3 regions of the Bradyrhizobium sp. CCBAU 53421 genome follow, and region 3 is predicted to be linked to each of the others. Evidence: predicted binding sites of a transcription regulator. Region 3 holds the regulator's gene; each other region holds the start of a gene.
The links. The regulator LexA, encoded in region 3, represses DNA repair genes until DNA is damaged. The targets are predictions, from matches to a motif close to TGTTCNNNNTGTGTTCNG.
Positions count from the first base shown of each region.

Region 1 (6,066 bases), 4.6 Mb from region 3:
CGGCCAGCGTGCGCAACGCGCCGGAAAAGCTGTTCGTGATGAACTTCCCGCAGCTGATGCCGCCGACCCTGATCTCGCGCGACCTCGACGAGATCAACGCCTTCCGCGACCAGCACGGCGCCGTCGTCATGAAACCGTTGCACGGCCATGGCGGCGCCGCGGTCTTCCGCGTGATGCCGCAGGACATGAACTTCGGCTCGCTGTTCGACATGTTCTCGGTCACCTTCAAGGAGCCCTGGGTGATCCAGCGCTTCCTCCCCGAGGTGAAGCATGGCGACAAGCGCATCATCCTGGTTGACGGCGAATTCGCCGGCGCCGTCAACCGCGTGCCGGCGGCGGACGATCTGCGCTCCAACATGGTGCGCGGCGGTGCGGCCAAGGCGACCGAGCTGTCGGATCGCGAGCGCGAAATCTGCGCCACCGTCGGGCCCGCGCTACGCGAACTTGGTCTGATGTTCGTCGGCCTCGACGTGATCGACGGCAACCTGACCGAGATCAACGTCACATCCCCGACCGGCATCCGCGCAATTGCGCGGCTCAACGGCCCCGACGTCGCGGCCAAGATCTGGGATGCCATCGAGAAGAAGCGCGCCGCGAAATAATACTCCTCCCTTGTGCATTGCACATGCTGGCTGAAATTCAGCCAGCGTACGGGCGCGTGTGCGTTCGCCTTATTCTACTTGCCAGCTTGCGCCGGCGAGGGCAGCATTCTCTTGCCTGCGTCAGGTCAAGCGGCGGGCCAACGCGGGCGACAACGCGAAAACATCATAAAAATTGTGGAGGAAGACGTTATGACGCTCAATGTCTCACGACGATCCTTGCTCGCGCTCGGTGCCGGTCTCGGCGCCAGCACACTACTCGGCACCACTGCGCAGGCGCGCGCGCCGAAGCTCGGCACGCAGACACCCTATTGGCACCGCTTCGTGCTCGGCGACGCCGAAGTGACCGTGGTGTCCGACGGTCCGCTTCCGCTCGGCGATCCCTCCGGCACCTTCACCGGCGTGCCGAAGGAAGAAGTGAAGAAGATGCTCTCCGACAATTTCCTCTCGCCCGACAATGTCGTGCTCGAGCAGAACTCGCCGATCGTCAACACCGGCGACAAGCTGATCCTGTTCGACACCGGCATGGGCACCTCGAAGGCGTTCGGTCCGACCACCGGGCGGCAGCAGAAGAGCATGCAGGAAGCCGGCATCAAGCCGGAGGACATCGACGCCGTCGTGCTGTCGCACGCGCATATCGATCATATCGGCGGCATCGTCGGCGCCGACGACAAGCCGCTGTTCCCGAATGCGCAGTACTACATCGCGCAGAGCGATCTCGATTTCTGGACCGACGAAGGCAAGATGGGCAGTCCGTTGAAGGACTTTGTCGTGCACGCCCGCAAGAACCTGCTGCCGGTGCGCGACCGCATCGTGTTCTTCAAGGACGGCCAGGAATTCCTGCCCGGCGTGCAGGCGATCGCGGCGCCCGGCCACACCGTGGGCCACACCATCTTCATGGTGAGCTCGGGCGGCAAGTCCTTTGCCTTCCTCGGCGACCTCTCGCATCACGCGGTGCTGCTCTTGGAGCGGCCGCGGATGGAATTCTCCTACGACACCGATCCGAAGCAGGCGGCGAACTCGCGGGTCAAGCTCTTGGAGATGCTGGCCGCGAACAAGACGCCCGTGATGTCCTATCACTTCGCCTGGCCGGGCTACGGCCACGTCGCCAAGGCCGGCGAGGGCTTCCACTACTATCCCGAGCCGATGCAGATGACGCTGTGACGGCGGCGCATCCGGGGCGGCCCCCCTTCGCCTCGGATGTTCCCTTAATGTTCTTGCACTGCGCAGCCCGCTCCGCTACCTTGGGTGGCGGAAGATAGGGGCAGCATGGTCCAGCGGGTTTCTACCGTCGCATTCGAGGGGATCGAGGCCCGTGCGGTCGACGTGCAGGTCCAGGTCGCGCCGGGACTGCCGGCGTTCGCGATCGTCGGGCTGCCCGACAAGGCGGTGTCGGAGGCGCGGGAGCGGGTGCGCTCGGCGCTGATCGCCTCTGGGCTGGCGCTTCCCGCCCGCCGCATCACCGTCAACCTCGCACCGGCCGACCTGCCCAAGGAGGGCAGCCATTACGATTTGCCGATTGCGCTCGGCCTGATGGCCGCGATCGGCGCGATCCCGCCGGATGCGCTGAGCGGCTTCACCGTGCTCGGCGAACTCGGGCTCGACGGCTCGATTGCGCCGGTGGCGGGCGTGCTGCCGGCGGCGATCGGCGCCAATTCGCGCGACGAGGGATTGATCTGCCCGGCTGCCTGCGGCTCGGAGGCCGCCTGGGCCAGCCCGGACATCCAGATCATCGCGGCGCACTCGCTGATCCAGATCGCCAACCACTTCAAGGGCACGCAGGTGCTGTCGCGGCCGCAGCCGAAGGTGCGAGACCAGAACGAGGCGCGCGAGGAAGCGCTGCTCGATCTGCGCGACATCAAGGGCCAGGAAAGCGCCAAACGCGCGCTCGAGATCGCGGCTGCCGGCGGACATCATTTGCTCATGATGGGCTCGCCGGGCGCCGGCAAATCGATGCTGGCGGCGCGGCTGCCTTCGATCCTGCCGCCGCTGTCGCCGTCCGAACTGCTCGAAGTCTCGATGATCGCCTCCGTCGCCGGCGAGATCCGCGATGGCGCGCTGACCGCGCGGCGCCCGTTCCGCAGCCCGCATCATTCCGCCAGCATGGCCGCGCTGACCGGCGGCGGCATGCGCGCCAAGCCGGGCGAGATCTCGCTCGCGCATCAGGGCGTGCTGTTCCTCGACGAATTGCCGGAGTTCGATCCGCGCGTGCTGGATTCGCTGCGCCAGCCGCTGGAGAACGGCGAGGTATCGGTGAGCCGGGCCAATCACCGCGTCACCTATCCGGCGCGCTTCATGCTGGTCGCGGCGATGAACCCGTGCCGCTGCGGCCACGCCTATGAGCCCGGCTATTCCTGCAAGCGCGGCCAGCTCGACCGCTGCACTGCCGACTACCAGATGCGGATCTCCGGCCCGCTGATGGATCGCATCGACCTGCGGATCGAGGTGCCGGCCGTGACCGCGGCGGATCTGATCCTGCCGCCGCCGGCGGAGGGTTCGGCCGAGGTCGCCGCCCGCGTCGCGGCCGCGCGCGACATCCAGCTCGCGCGCTACGCGGCGGCCGGCATGCCGCATGTCCGCACCAATGCGGAAGCACCGAGCGCGCTGCTCGAGACCATCGCGCAGCCCGACGCGCATGGCCAGAAGCTGCTGCGCGAGGCCGCCGACAACATGCGCCTCACCGCGCGCGGCTATCATCGCGTGCTGCGGGTGGCGCGCACGCTCGCCGATCTCGACGGCGCCGAGACCATCGGCCGGCTGCATCTCGCCGAAGCGCTGTCCTATCGTGCATTGGCGGATGATCTGCGCCGCGCGGCGTGATCTCCCCCGTTTTCCACCCCGCGGCCCACCGCGTCAACGTGACGGTAGCCACTCTCATTTACGCTCCGCAAACCATAAGCACCGCGATCTGCGGCAAGCTTGGGTCGAGCGAGTTGTGTCATGTTGCGTATGAAGGTTCTGGCCTCGGTGGTCCCGCTTGCCGTGGCCGCGGTATTTGCCCGCGCTGAGTTGCTGCCGGGTCCTCGGCCCTGCATCGACGTGGGCGGCGCTACGATGCAGATCGCATCGGTCCCCTGGCAGGCCCAGTTTCACGTCAGCTTCACCGACGACCCCGGCCTTGCCACCGTCCGGGTCCGGATTGCCGACAGCGCCGAAGCCGCCGACTTCACCGTGATCGACGACATCGACGATGCCGAAGCCGGCGCCTGCGAAAGCAATTCGGTGCCGCAGCTGATCGGGATTTCCGGCCAGCCGACCGCAGCCGGCCCCGTCATCTATCTTTCCCGTGACGGTCCGTTCGACTACCGCGTCTACGTGCAGTCGAGGACGTTCTCGGTGCGCGATGCGGCGGCCCTGATCGTCAGCGCCCGCGGCGGACACCGCCGCCTCGAAGCGGCATCGCTCGCGCCTCCCGCGCATGTCCGCGGCCAGGCCATGGCGGAATTAACTACCCGCTAACCCTGTTCCGAGGGCGGCGCGAAACGGCCACCAACCTCAAGCACTTTGCAAGGTGCAAGACGCATGGTGATCACCAGATCGGGCTAGCTCAGGACCACCATTGATGGGGCGTTTCTTCCGGATCAAGTTACGCCTTCGCCGCTTCCTGCGACGCCATTCCTGGGTCGCGACGATCATCCGTTCCTTCACGATCTTCTCCGTCGCATTCGGCAGCGCCTTCGGGTTCATCTCCGGCGCCCTCTCGCCGCACAGCGGCTACGACCCCAATGCATTCGCGATCGGCGTCAGCTTCCTGTTCGCGCTCGCCTGCCTCTGGATCGTGACGCTCGGCATCCGGCTGCGGCTGATGCGCAGGCGGCTGCGCACCATCGCCATGCACAATGAGGCGATGGCCGACCGCAACTGGGAACTGCAGGAGGCCGAACAGCGCGCCTCCACCCTGTTCGAGGCACAGGACGATCTGATCGTGCTGCGCGACCTCGACGGCCGCATCACCTACGCCAACGACGCCTATTGCGCCCTGGCACAGATCCCGCGCGGCGAATTGATCGGCAGCACCGCCACGCTCAAGCTGCTCGAGCAGGGCGCGACCGCGCTCGAATCCAACGGCACACGGGCCTACGACCAGAAGATCGAGGGCCCGCTCGGGCCGCGCTGGATCGCCTGGCGCGAGGGCCTCGTGCGCAATGATGCCGGCGCGCCGGCGGAGATGCAGAGCGTCGGCCGCGACGTCACCGACCGCACCGAGAGCGAGCACGCGCTGGCCGACGCCCGCGATCAGGCGGATGCCGCCAATCGCGCCAAGTCGCGCTTCCTGGCGATGGCGAGCCACGAGATCCGCACCCCGCTGAACGGCATCATCGGCATGAGCGGGCTGCTGATGGACACCCAGCTGACGCCGGAGCAGATGACCTACGCCAAGGCGGTCAAGACCTCGGGCGACGCGCTGCTGGCGCTGATCGAGGAGCTGCTCGACTATTCCAAGATCGAAGCCGGCAAGATCGATCTCGAACACCGCGCCTTTGCGCTGTCCGGCCTGATCGAGGACATCACCGAGCTGCTGGCGCCGCGCGCGCAGGCCAAGGGCATCGAGATCGCCGCCTATGTCGACGAGCGGCTGCCGATGCAGGTGACCGGCGACGCCGCGCGGCTGCGCCAGGTGCTGCTCAATCTCGCCGGCAATGCCATCAAGTTCACCGCGACCGGCGGCGTGGCGCTGATCGTCGAGCCCGGCATCTGGCCGAACGAGATCAGCTTCCTGGTGCGCGACACCGGCATCGGCATCGCACCGGAAGCGCAGCAGCGCATCTTCCGCGAGTTCGAGCAGGCCGACGACCGCATCGCGCGCAGCTATGGCGGCACCGGCCTCGGCCTCTCGATCAGCGACCGCATCGTCAGGCGCATGGGCGGCCGCATCACGCTGGCGAGCACGCCGGGCGCGGGCTCGACCTTCGAGGTCTCGATCCCGCTGGCCGCCGCCGATACCGGCGAGACGAAAGGCTTCACCGCGCCGGACCTCGCCGGCCAGTCGATCATGCTGGTCGCGCCGCACAGCATCGAGGCCTCGCTGATCTCGCGGCGCTTGCAGCGCTGGGGCGCGCAGACCTGCATCGTGTCGGATGCCAATGTCGCCGAGGCGCTGCTGCCGGAGCGGAGCTGGCACACGGTCCTGATCGACCACGCGCTCGGCACGCAGGTGGTGGAGGCGTTCGCCGAAGCCGCCCGCATCCACGCAACCCATCGCATCGTGATGGTCACGCCGGCGACGCGGCAGGACCTTTCGGCCTCCGAGACCACCATGTTGACCGGCTATCTGGTCAAGCCGCTGCGCGCGTCGTCGCTCGCCGCACGCCTGACGGCGTCACCCGAGATCGCCGCACCAAGCCTCGTGATCGAGACGGTCGCCGAGTCCGCGCCGACTGCGCCGGCGGCCGCGCCGCCGCACAAGGGGCTCTCGATCCTGGTCGCCGAAGACAACGAGATCAACGCGCTGCTGATGCGCTCGCTG
Region 1 covers NZ_CP030047.1:196,531-202,596, forward strand. The annotation lists gene gshB (glutathione synthase) at 1-602, shown strand, start outside; gene XH92_RS00915 (MBL fold metallo-hydrolase) at 792-1,763, shown strand; gene XH92_RS00920 (YifB family Mg chelatase-like AAA ATPase) at 1,869-3,419, shown strand; gene XH92_RS00925 (hypothetical protein) at 3,540-4,058, shown strand; gene XH92_RS00930 (PAS domain-containing hybrid sensor histidine kinase/response regulator) at 4,162-6,066, shown strand, end outside.
Region 1: XH92_RS00920 (YifB family Mg chelatase-like AAA ATPase) is a predicted target of LexA. The motif match lies at 1,801-1,818, and genes of this name have one in related genera.

Region 2 (6,066 bases), 3.9 Mb from region 3:
CGGCGCGACATTGACGCCGATCTCGCTGAGCGCGGTGAGCCCGACCACCGCGACGATCATGCAGAACAGCGCGGTGCGCAGCATCGGCTGGAAGGTGCGCAGGCGCGCGGCGCGGGCGTAATGCCCTTCGCGCGACAGCGTGTCGATCTGCCGGTCCATCAACGCGTTGGCGACTTCCCAGATCACGGCGGCGGCGAGCGCGGCAATGCCGATCGTCACCAACGCCGAGATCAGGCGGGAGCCGATCTGGCCGCCATAGAACCAGACGATGGCATCGACGCCCCAGACCTCGAGCAGCGCGACGAAGCCAACCAGCGCGATCACCGCCGTGACCACCCTGCGCAGCAGCGGCAGATAGCGGTTGGCGCGGGTCTCCAGTCCCGGGAAGCGCTGCATCAGGTCCGGGCTGATGCGGAAGCCGCGATCGATCAGGCTCAGCACCACCATGGTGACGAGCCGGGTGACCAGCAGCACCGCGACGGTGCCGACGAAATATTGCAGCAGCAGCGAATAGCCGTTGCGGATGTTGAGCGCCCATACCGCCCACAGCGCGAGGTCGAGCGCGATCGCCAGCACGTGCCAGAGCGAAGCGAGACGGTTGCGCGTCCGCGCCGCGAGGCCGGTGCGATCGGCCGGCGCGCGGATGACGTCGGCGACCTGCCGGCGGCACTGCAGAATGATGACGACGATGAAGAGGTGCACCACCAGCATCACCAGCCGGATCAGCGCGGCGTAGCCTGCGCGATGCAGCCCGAGCAGCAGCGCGACATTGGCAAAGGCGATGCCGGAGACGCCGACGGCGACGATGCGCCGCGCCCAGATCTCGACATAGGCCGCGGTCTCGGCACGGACGCGGAACAGGCCGAACGGGCCGGCCAACGCGCGCACCACGCAGATCAGCGCGCGCGAGAACGCATAGGCGTTGACGACCGCGAGGATCACCAACCGCGTGGTCGACTGATCACCGATCTCGGTGCCGAGCAGCGCGGTGGCGACGCCGCCGAACACGACCACCGGCAGCAATTCGAGCAGCAGGCGGCCGAGCACGAACGGCACCCGGACCAGCGACTGCCAGGCCCGCGCCAGGCTGATCCGGCGGCGATGCAGATCGCCCTCCGGCGTGACGTCGGTAACCGATGACGGCGGATCGGCGCTGGCGAGCACCGGCACCGGAACACGCGCGGTCTGCGGCAGCCGCGCCTCCAGGAACGCGACGGGCCGCTTGATCAGGCGGAACACCACCCATTCGGCGGCCAGCGCGCAACCGAACACCAGTGCCAGCTTCCAGGCGATGTCGATCAAGAGGCCATAGGCGGCCGGATCATTGGCAGTGCGCACAAACCAGTAATAGAACGCCGAAAAATTCGTCAGCGTGCGCGCGACGTCGGCGATCTCGTGCGACATCTCGCCGACCTGCTCCGAGACCATCAGCAGGAGCTGCGCGCCGAGGCTGTCCGCATTGAGCGGAATCGGCGAATGCTGCTCGGGTGCCGGCTCCGCGGCAGCCGGCTGCGGCGAGGCATTGGCGATGGCGCGCAACGTGTTGATGATCTCGCCGCGCTTCTTGTCGTCCTGCAGCGTGTCGAGCGCGCGCTTGGCCTGCTCGGGCGTCAGTGTATCGCCGGCCACGGGTTGCGGCGGCGCCGGCTTCGCGGCCGCCTGCGCCAGCGCGGGAGAGACGAACAAGATGAGGATGAGCAGAAGCGCAAAGCGAAGTGTGTGCGACACGAGGGCCTCTTATTAAAATAATTGCGCGACCGCAGCTCCCCCTTAAGGACTCTGCTCTCGCGCTCGCGCCATGTCGGATCGCCCCTTTTCGCCTTGATGATGTGTCGGAAGTTTGCCGCTGCGACGACCATCTCTTGGCATTTGCCGCAACACAAACGTCACAAGTGTTGAGCGGCGTTTACGCATGCAGGCGTGTTCCCGGCTCAGCCGGCCGATCGGCGCATCACACGTCAGAGATGAGGCGGCAGAATCTTTCGCTTGACGCGCAAGGGCCGCCGTGATGTTCTTATTTTGTTCTTTTTGTTTCCGATTGCGTTTCGAGGTGACCATGCACGACGTCTTTGCCGAGAACGGTCCGATCAGGCTCTTCATTCACGACGACAGCGAGACACCGATAGAATTCATGCGCGACCTGCTGCGCACGGTATTCGGCAAATCCCGGAAAGAGGCGGTTGCCGCTGCCGCACGAATCGAGACCCAGAACGGAATCGCATGCGGTCCCTATCCAGCACCTGTGGCCCAAGCCCTGCTGGAGTCCGCACAGCAACTGATCCGCAGCAATGGCCATCCGTTAACGATCACGACGGAGGCTGCCGACGCGGCGCGGCCATGCAACCTCTGTGGCTCACTGGAACCCGTGACGGATGTCTTTCTCTTCCGCAAGACGATCTGCCTGTGCAGCAACTGCTTGCTCGCTGCCAGGGCCAGCTCGGAAAAACTGCCGGGCGAAGAATTCAGATATGCCTTTATAGCACTCGATTGGCATTTTGCCGGAGTGCCGCGCAACCAGATCATGACCCGGTCGCGGCAGTTTCCTGGTCACATGCGTGCCGATGTTCAGATCGCGATTGACAGGCTGTTCGACGCGCCGATCCATTTCTTCGGCCTTCATGAGGAACACCGCTACGAGACCTTGGCCTTCGCCGCACTGATGGAGAACAGCCGCAACGCGCCGGCGATCGCCCCGCCGCAGTATCACGACGTCGACGTCGGGGAGTCCGAGCCGGTGAAATGCCTCACCAACGGGCTGTGGCTATGCCAGACCGAAGAGCTGCGCTACGCGGTGCTGCTCAGCTATCATCGCGATTATCGAAGCGAGCCGGGCTTGCGGCTCGAGCTCGCGGTGCCCGCAGGCGCCGCGGGAAACACCCTGGTGCAGCGGACCTTCGCCGAGCTGGAAGCTGCCGTGCATGCGGCACGGTCCTATCGCGGCAAGATCCTGTCGCTGGAAGATGCCCCGGACTATCGCGGCCGCGCCCGCGGCGTGACCGTGCATCGGCTGCCGACGGTTGCGCGCGATGACGTGATCCTGCCGGAACGGACGCTGCGGCTGCTCGACCGCAACGTGCTTGGCTTTGTCGAAAGCCGCGATCTGCTGCGCAAGCTCGGCCAGTCGACCCGCAAGGGCATCCTGCTGTACGGACCGCCCGGCACCGGCAAGACCCACACCATTCGCTATCTCGCCACCAACCTGCCGGATCACACCACACTGATCATCACCGCCGAACAGGTCGGGCTGCTCGGCGCCTATATGAATCTGGCGAGGCTGCTGCAGCCGACCATGGTCGTGATCGAAGATGTCGATCTGATCGCGCGCGACCGTGAAGACATGGGCGGACCGTGCGAGGAATCCCTGCTCAACAAGCTGCTCAACGAGATGGACGGCCTGAAGGAGGATTGCGACATCCTGTTTCTGCTGACCACCAACCGCCCCGAAGAGCTCGAGGGCGCGCTGGCCGGCCGGCCCGGCCGCATCGACCAGGCGATCGAGGTACCGCTGCCCGACGAGACCGGACGCGACAAGCTGATCCGGCTCTATGGCAAAGGCCTGCCGCTCGAACAGCCCGTCATCGACGAGGCCGTGCGGCGCACCGAAGGCGTCAGCGCCGCCTTCATCAAGGAGCTGATGCGCCGTCTCGCCCAGGCCAGCATCGTCCGCGACGGTGGCGGGGACGTCACCGCCTCCGACCTCGACGGCGCGGTCAGTGAAATGCTGTTCGACGGCGGTCGGCTCAATGCCAAGCTGCTCGGCGGTGCGCAGGGGATGAGTGCGGGATGACGGCCCATCACATCGCCGCTGCTGGCAGCAACAGCTCGCGCTCCCCTCGCGCGACACGTGCAAGCTCGTCGGACATCCGTGTCAGCACGCCCTCCCAGGCCTGCGGTCTGTCCTGGCGGAACAGCCGCATGGTCGGATACCACGGCGTGTCGGCGCGATCGCGCAGCCAGCGCCAGTCGAGCGCATAGGGACACAACATCCAGACCGGGCGGCCGAGCGCGCCGGCGAGATGCGCCACCGAGGTGTCGACGGCGATGACGAGATCGAGCGCGCAGACAGCCGCCGCGGTATCGGCGAAATCGCCGAGCGTCGGCGCGAGGTCGACGATGTCGGAGCCGAGATGCCGCAGCACCGGGGCATCCTCCGGCCGCGGCTCCTTCTGCAGGCTGTAGAGCTGCACGCCTGACGTGACCAGCCGCGGCAGCACGGCGTCGGCCGGCAGCGAGCGCTGGCGGTCGCCCTTGTGTCTGACATTGCCGGCCCAGACCACGCCGACTTTCAACGCGGCCACGCCAGCAAGCGCCTCGCGCCAGCGCGCGAGCTTGATGCCGTCCGCCTGCAGATAGGACACGGCCGAGGGAATGGTCTCGACGGTCGTGCGGAAGATCCGCGGCAGGCTGAGCAACGGCAATTGCAGGTCGAACCGCGGCAATGGCTCGCCGCGGGCGAATACCGCGACATCGGGCAGCATCGGCCGCAGCAGCGAGACCAGTGCCGGCTGCACCTGCAGAATGATCCGGCCGCTTTTGCCCGCCAGCATCGGCACATAGCGGACGAAATTGACGACATCGCCGAGCCCGTATTCGGCGAACAGGAGCAGCGTGCGTCCCGCCAGCGGCTCGCCCTGCCATTCCGGCTCATCGAACACGGGATCGCCTTCGCTGAGCATCTTGGTCTTGCGGCGCCACCGATACTCCTCAAAACCTTCCTCGAACTCTCCGTTCATCAGGAGGAAGTGCGCGTGGTTGTAATGCGCCAGCGGCTGCTCGGGATCGAGCGCGATGGCCCGGCGCGAGGCCACCAGCGCCGCATCGATCTCGCCGGCGTTGCGCAGTGCGACCGCAAGATTGGCGTGACCCTTGGCATAATTGGGTTCGAGCTCGATCGCCTTCCGATGCGCGGCCACCGCCGCGTCGACCAGATTTTGCGCCTCGAAGATGATCCCGAGATTGGTGTGCGCGGCGGCATAGTCCGGCTTGAGAGCCAGCGCGAGCTCGGCGCAGGCGATGGCGTCGTCGACCCGTCCGAGCTCGAACAGGCAGGCGCCGAGGTTGTTGAGGATAACGTGATCGGACGGATCGCGGGCCGAGACCTTTCGATAGATGCGCGCCGCCTCCTCGCGCTCGCCCAATTCGTGCAACACCATGGCCAGCAGGCGCCACGGCGCCGGATTGTCGGGATCGAGCGCGGTCGCACGGCGATAGTGCAGGACGGCGTCCTCCAGCCGGCCGAGGCGATAGAGCGCCGCGCCGAGGCCGCTATGCAGGCCGGGATTGTCGGGGTCTGTGCTGAGCCCACGGCGATAGGCGGTGGCGGCGGCGTCGTGCTTCTTCTGATCGGTCAACGCATTGCCGAGGTTGAGCCAGACGCCGCGATAGGCGGGATCACGCGCGATCACCTCGCGATAGGCCTGCTCCGCCTCGACCGGCCGCTGCTGCCCGGCCAGCGCAACGGCAAGGTTGAACCGCGCCCGCGTCAGGCCGCCATCGAGTGCGATCGCGCGGCGAAACGCCGCCTCGGCCTCGCCGAAGTGCGACACCTCGCACAGCGCGACGCCGAGCTTGATGTGCAGCCCGGCATCCCTCGGCCGCAGGGCCACGCCGCGCTGGAACGCCGCCACCGCGCCCTCGTGCTCGCCCTTCACCGCGAGCGCATCGCCGAGCGTGGCGAACGCCGGTCCGTGATGCGGATCGAGGCTGAACACGCGATTCAGCAACACCGCGCCTTCGGCAGCACGGTCGGTTACGAAGGCGATGACGGCGGACAGATGCAGCGCCGGAACATGGTCGGGATCGGCGGTGAGGATGTCGCCGCACAAGGTGCCGGCCTCCGCCGCGCGGCCCGCGCCATAATGCGCCACCGCATCCAGCAACATCCGATCAACCGCCACACTGCCCACGATACCGCCCCCGCCAAAGATCCCGATGGGGATTAAACGGGCGATGCCGCCAAATCCGGCACGCAAATCCGGGTTGAAGAGGTCATATCCTGATCGCTTCTCCTTCCCCTGAAAGGGGGAAGGTCGGGATGGGGGTCAGCCACGAGCTCCGCTGTTCGCG
Region 2 covers NZ_CP030047.1:8,786,966-8,793,031, forward strand. The annotation lists gene XH92_RS40635 (mechanosensitive ion channel family protein) at 1-1,728, opposite strand, end outside; gene XH92_RS40640 (ATP-dependent Clp protease adaptor ClpS) at 2,057-3,787, shown strand; gene XH92_RS40645 (tetratricopeptide repeat protein) at 3,795-5,882, opposite strand.
Region 2: XH92_RS40640 (ATP-dependent Clp protease adaptor ClpS) is a predicted target of LexA. The motif match lies at 2,010-2,027, and genes of this name have one in related genera.

Region 3 (6,066 bases):
TCGATCGCCGCGCGATCACCTTCCGCACGCTGGCGGTGGCGGCGCTGATCGTGCTCGCGATCGCGCCGGAATCGCTGGTGCATCCGAGCTTCCAAATGTCGTTTGCCGCGACGCTCGGGCTGGTGGCACTGGTGCAGATCGGGCTGCCGAACCTGCTGGCGTCGCCCGACCATTCCGCCACCGCGCGGGTCGCTCTGTGGGGCGGGCGCGAGCTCACCATGCTGATGCTGGCCTCGCTGGTGGCTGGGCTCGCGACCACGCCCTACGCCGCGTTCCATTTCCATCGCGTGACGCCCTACGGGCTGCTGGCCAACCTCGCAGCGATGCCGGTGGTCTCGGCGGTCGTGATGCCGGCCGGCCTGCTCGGGCTGCTTGCGATGCCGTTCGGCTTCGACGGCGTGTTCTGGGCGATCATGGGGTTTGGCATCGACTGGATGATCCTGGTGACGCAATGGGTCGCCGCGCTCCCCGGCGCGGTCGGCCGGATGGCGGCGTTTGGGGCCGGGCCGATGATCATGGCCAGCGCCGGCCTGATCCTGCTCGGGCTGTTGCGCACGCCGCTGCGTTGGTCGGGGGCGGTGCTGCTGGTGGCGGCTTCGGTCTGGGCGGTGCGGGTGCCACAGCCGGACGTGCTGGTCTCCGCCGACGGCCGCAATGTCGCGGTGCGGGGCGGCGACGGCCGGCTGCATCTGATGCACAGCGCCAAGGACGCCTTCCTCATCAAGGAGTGGCTGGCGGCGGACGCCGATGCGAGGACCGCTATGGACGCCTCGCTCGCCGAGGGTGTTTCCTGCGATCCGGGCGGCTGCGTGACGCAGGGGCCCGGCGGCGCCTTCGTCGCGCTGGTGAGCCGGCCCGAGGCGCTGGCTGATGATTGCGAGCGCGCGGCGCTGATCGTGACGGCGCGGCCGGCGCCGAAGGATTGCGCGGCCTCGGTGATCGACGCCGAGCGGTTGCGGCGCCACGGCGCGCTGGTGCTCCGGCGTATCAGGGACGGCTACGCCGTCGATGCGGTCAAGCCCGGCGGGATCGACCGGCCGTGGTCGCCGGCGGTGCCCGGTGATGGCGAGAGCGAGACCACGCTGCGCGCGCCGGCTGCCGCGCCACGGCCCGCCGTGGATGCGACGCCGGCCGAGACCGATCTGCAGGGCGAGGATTAGCCGTTGTCGGGTGAGGGTCCGGTCGGCAGCTCGAACAGGCCGAGATGGAACTCGTCGGAGTCGGGGCCGGCATCGGGCTTCTTGACGAGGGTGAAGGAAGCCTCCGGGAATTGCTCCCAGACCTTCAGGTCATCAGCCGTCACGGTCAGCCAGCCGAACCGGAACATGTAGCGGCCCGGCTCCGTGACGCGTCCAGCCTTTTGCCATGTGACCTTGTCGACCACTGAGCAGGTTTCCGTTGAGCAGGTTTCCGTGAGTGCACGTCCTCCGTGCCCAATGATGCGCCAAGCCGGCCGCCGACGCAAATCTCCTGCCGCGCCCCGGAACCCGGCGTCCGGGGTCGCTCGAAATCGCTCAAGGTCACCCGCCGCCGGATCGCTCATTCCGCGGCGACGATGCGCTCAACCCAAAAACAGCGACGCAAATGCGGAGGGCCGCCGCTCCACAACCTTCGGCTTCTGCTCGACCGGCGGATGCAGTGCCGGCAGTTGCAGCACGCTGACGCGTTGTCCCTCGACCAATTGGGTCACCAGCACATGGCTGCCGTCGGGGAATTCGACCGCGTCGTGATGGCGATCGGGAACGTCGGGCTCGACTTCGTTGAACACGCCGACGCGGAAGTTCATCGTCTTGGTCCAGATCCAGCGGCTGTCGTAGCGAACGTTCTCGGCGAAAGCGAGCTCGGTGCCCGGCAGCATGCAGACCGCGACCGTGGGATCATTCTCCGAAGCAAAGCCGCGGGTCGACGTGCCGCGGAAAGTCGTGGTGATCAGCGTCTCTCCAACAATGGCGGGGCGCGACGCCACGGCGTGCAGACTATAGTCACACATCGGATGGCTCCTCTGTTCGAGGGTAGCGACCCGTGCCTCTCCTTGAGGCATAGGGCCTCTACCAGAGTGGACGATAACGAACGAGTGTCTCCTCGTTTCTGGGCGATTGTACGACTGCTCGACGAACGCCCCGATCACAAACACGCGACGCTGCGTGGGAGGTATCGGAGCGCATCGGGCAGGCGGCACGTTACGCCATCTATCAAGGAACGATTCCGATGTGTTGCTCGTTCCTCGCCGCCGCAAGTATTTGAAATCAGTATTTGCGATAGAGGCCGATCAGCTTGCCCTGGATGCGGACCCGGTTCGGCGGCAGGATGCGCACCTCATAGGCGGTGTTGGCCGGCTCCAGCGCGATCGATGCACCGCGGCGGCGAAAGCGCTTCAGGGTGGCTTCCTCCTCGTCGATCAGCGCCACCACGATGTCGCCGGTGTTGGCGACGTCGTTGCGCTGGATCAGCGCCATGTCGCCGTCGAGGATGCCGGCATCGACCATCGAGTCGCCGCGCACTTCCAGCGCATAATGCTCGCCGGCGCCGAGCATGTCGGGTGGTACGCTGATGGTGTGGCTGCGGGTCTGCAGCGCCTCGATCGGCGTACCGGCGGCGATCCGGCCCATCACGGGGACCGCGACCGGACGGTTGCCGTCGTCCTCGGCAATCGGCGGCGTGCTGGTGCGCTTGCCGAGGGTGCCTTCGATGACGCTCGGCGTGAAGCCGCGGCGGCCGTTGCTGCCGCCGGCCGACAGCTCGGGCAGCTTGATGACTTCGATAGCGCGGGCGCGGTTGGGCAGGCGGCGGATGAAGCCGCGCTCTTCCAGCGCAGTGATCAGGCGGTGGATACCGGACTTCGAGCGCAGGTCGAGCGCATCCTTCATCTCGTCGAAGGAGGGCGGCACGCCGGCCTCTTTCAGACGTTCGTTGATGAAACGCAGAAGTTCGTACTGTTTGCGCGTGAGCATCTCGAGTATTCCCCCGGTTGATAGCGTCGTTCGATTCCGAGACTCTTCAGGTGGGACCCGCAGGCGGGGCTGACCTCAGGAGCGCGGTGCTCGTTGCAAGCGCTCCCTGGTGGTCTCCCGTTTGTAGACACCAGTACTCGAAACAAATCATGAACGGACACTATATGTTCGATATGTGTTCCGCAACCACTTAATTTCAGGTGAACGCGTTCTGCAACGCGCAATCGGCGAGCCGCGAAAGTCTCATTCGGGCAGCGTCAGGATCTCGCATTCGCTGCCTTGAACAGCGGCCGGCGCAAACGGCGGACGCACGAGAAGTGCCCGTGCCGCAGCGAGATTCCCGAGCAGCGACGAGTCCTGCTGCATCACAGGCGTTGCGATCAGCGTGCCGTCCTCGCGCGTCTCGAGACGCGCGCGCAGATAGTCCTCGCGCTGGTCGTTGGCAGCGAGGTCGCGGCCGAGCAGGGCGCTCGCGCGGCGATGATGAATCATTTTTCGGCCGCTCAGCGCCCGAATCAACGGCACCAGAAACAGGAAGGCGCAGACATAGGACGACACCGGATTGCCGGGCAGGCCGATCACCCGCAGCGCCCCTAACCGGCCATGCATCATCGGCTTGCCGGGCCGCATCGCGATCCGCCAGAACGCCATATCGACGCCTTCGGCCTCCAGCGACTGCTTGACCAGGTCGTGGTCGCCGACCGAGGCGCCGCCGGTCGTGATCAGGATGTCGGCGCCGGTTTCCCGCGCCCGGCGGATGCCTGCGGTGGTGGCGTCCACCGTGTCGGCGGCAATCCCGAGATCGACGGTCTCGGCGCCCTCGGCGCGGGCCAGCGCCCGCAGCGCGTAGCCGTTGGAATAGACGATCTGGCCGGGGCCGGGCTGCGAGCCCGGCATCACCAGCTCGTCGCCGGTCGCCAGCACCGCGACCTTCGGGCGGCGGCGCACCGCGAGCTCCGCATAGTTCATGGCGGCCGCAAGCGACAGCGCGCGGTCGGAGAGGCGGCTGCCGGCGGCGAGCAGCACGTCGCCCTCACGGAAGTCGACACCGGCCGGGCGGATGTGCCGTCCGGCGGCAGCTAGCTCGGTGATCGTGATGTGGTCGCCCTCGACGGCGGTGTCTTCCTGGATGATGACGGCGTCGGCCCCGTCAGGGATCACGCCGCCGGTGAAGATCCGCACCGCTTCGCCGGCGCCGACCGTGCGCTCGAATGGCCGTCCGGCCGCGACTTCGCCGATCACCCGGAGGCGGGCCTTCAGGTCAGCCGCGTCGGTCGCGCGCACGGCATAGCCGTCCATCGCCGACATCGGCTGCGGCGGCTGGGTGCGGCGCGCGGCGAGGTCGCGCGCCAGGGTGCGATGGTAGGCGGCATCGAGCGCGACCATCTCCTCCGGCAGCGGTTCGGCGCCGGCGAGGACGGCGGACAGGGCATCGGCAACCGGCATCAGGGCCACGCTCGGAGCTCCTCAATTCCTAATGTTCAATACCAAGTGCAGTCAGAGCCCTCGCCACGTCATCCGTCGATGTCACGTGGATGGCATGAAGGCCGCGCGCCCGCGCGCCTTCGATGTTGGCGGCCAGGTCGTCGAAGAACAGCATCCGCGACGCCGGCACGCCGATGGCTTTTACCACATGATCGTAGGCCTCGGCGTCGGGTTTGCGAAAGCCGATCGTCGAGGACAGGAAGACGGTGCGGAAATGGCTGAGCAGCTCGGCATGGAGCACCGAGAAATGCGCGACGTGGGCCGGATTGGTGTTGGAGAAGGCATCGAGCGGCATCCGCTCCGAGGCCGCCGCGAGCAGGCGCGCAATCCCCGGCATCTCGCCGGTGAAGATCGCATTCCAGCCTTCCAGGAACTGCGCGTCGGTGATCTCGATGCCGAGCGTCCGGCGCAGGTTTGCGAAGAACGCCGCGTCGTCGATCCGGCCGATCTCGTGATGCTTGAAGCTGTCGTCGACCACAAAGCGCGTGGCGAGGTCGGCCGGCGCGCAGCCGGCTTGCTGCGCCCAGTGCGCCATCGCCTTCTCGAAGTTGATGTCGAGCACGACGCGGCCGATATCGAACAGCAGCACGTCGACGGAATCGGGAGAGAGTTGCGAGGTCATTGCGTGGAACCGTGTACGAAAATTGCAGGCGGCCGGCAATGTCCTCGATTTGTGCGGCAGGCATGCGACGGAGCGAGATGCTGTCGTCCCGGCGAGAGCAGGGACCCATGACCTCAGGAGTGTATTGTCAAAGAGGGCTGTGGCCCCAGCGTCGCACAACAATCGGCATTTGTGATTGTGGGTCCCAGCCTGCGCCGGAACGACACGCAATGCGTTGCACCGGTTGGGACCTTACGGGCTTTTGGTGCGCAGCGACTTGCCGGCTGCCGGGCGCACCTCTCACATCCTGGAAAGCGCCAGGCCGAGGTAGGCGATCAGCGCGCCGGTGCTGAGGATGATGACGACAAGCGCCTGCTCCGAACGTGCTTGCAGGGTTTTTCGGGTCACGGCGATGACGCTCCATCCTTCAACATCATGCTGTCCAACTCACGTCGGTTGGCATCCGTTCCGGTTCCTGCCCGGGAACTTTCGTCAGTGTGTCTGCGCCGCGGTCGTGTCTCGTTGCAGGCCAGAAACGATCAACGCCGCCCGCATTGAAATACGACGGACGGAGTTGGTTCTAGCCCCAGGAGGAATGGCAAAATCCTGACGTGATGGATACGGGCGAGAGAGCAATGAGGTTCAGTCTTCGGCTCCGTACGATTCCGGTACTCCCAACGAGCAAGGGAAAGTGTCGGGGCAAGGTCTAGGATTGCGTGACCAAGTTGCTCTGGCCTCAGCGTGTACCCCCTCGCTGGGGCCTTTCTTTGAGCGCCTGCGATGAGTGCGGCTGGCAATGCGAGCCGGCTCCCGCCGCGGGCCTACCGTTCGCCGAGATCGATCTGCGTCAGGATGCCCTGCCGCAGCGCGAGGCGGACCAGCTCGATATCCGTGCCGACGCCAAGCTTGTCCTTGATCAGGGAATGCAGGTTCGCGACCGTCTTGGGGCTGAGGTGCAGCGCCTCGGCGATCTCGTCGGTGGTCTTCTCCGCGAGCAGCATGCGCAGCACCTCGAATTCCCGCGCGGTC
Region 3 covers NZ_CP030047.1:4,865,171-4,871,236, forward strand. The annotation lists gene XH92_RS23260 (ComEC/Rec2 family competence protein) at 1-1,160, shown strand, start outside; gene XH92_RS23265 (hypothetical protein) at 1,157-1,384, opposite strand; gene XH92_RS23270 (hypothetical protein) at 1,562-1,990, opposite strand; gene lexA (transcriptional repressor LexA) at 2,247-2,951, opposite strand; gene glp (gephyrin-like molybdotransferase Glp) at 3,195-4,406, opposite strand; gene XH92_RS23285 (HAD family phosphatase) at 4,426-5,058, opposite strand; gene XH92_RS23290 (response regulator transcription factor) at 5,859-6,066, opposite strand, start outside.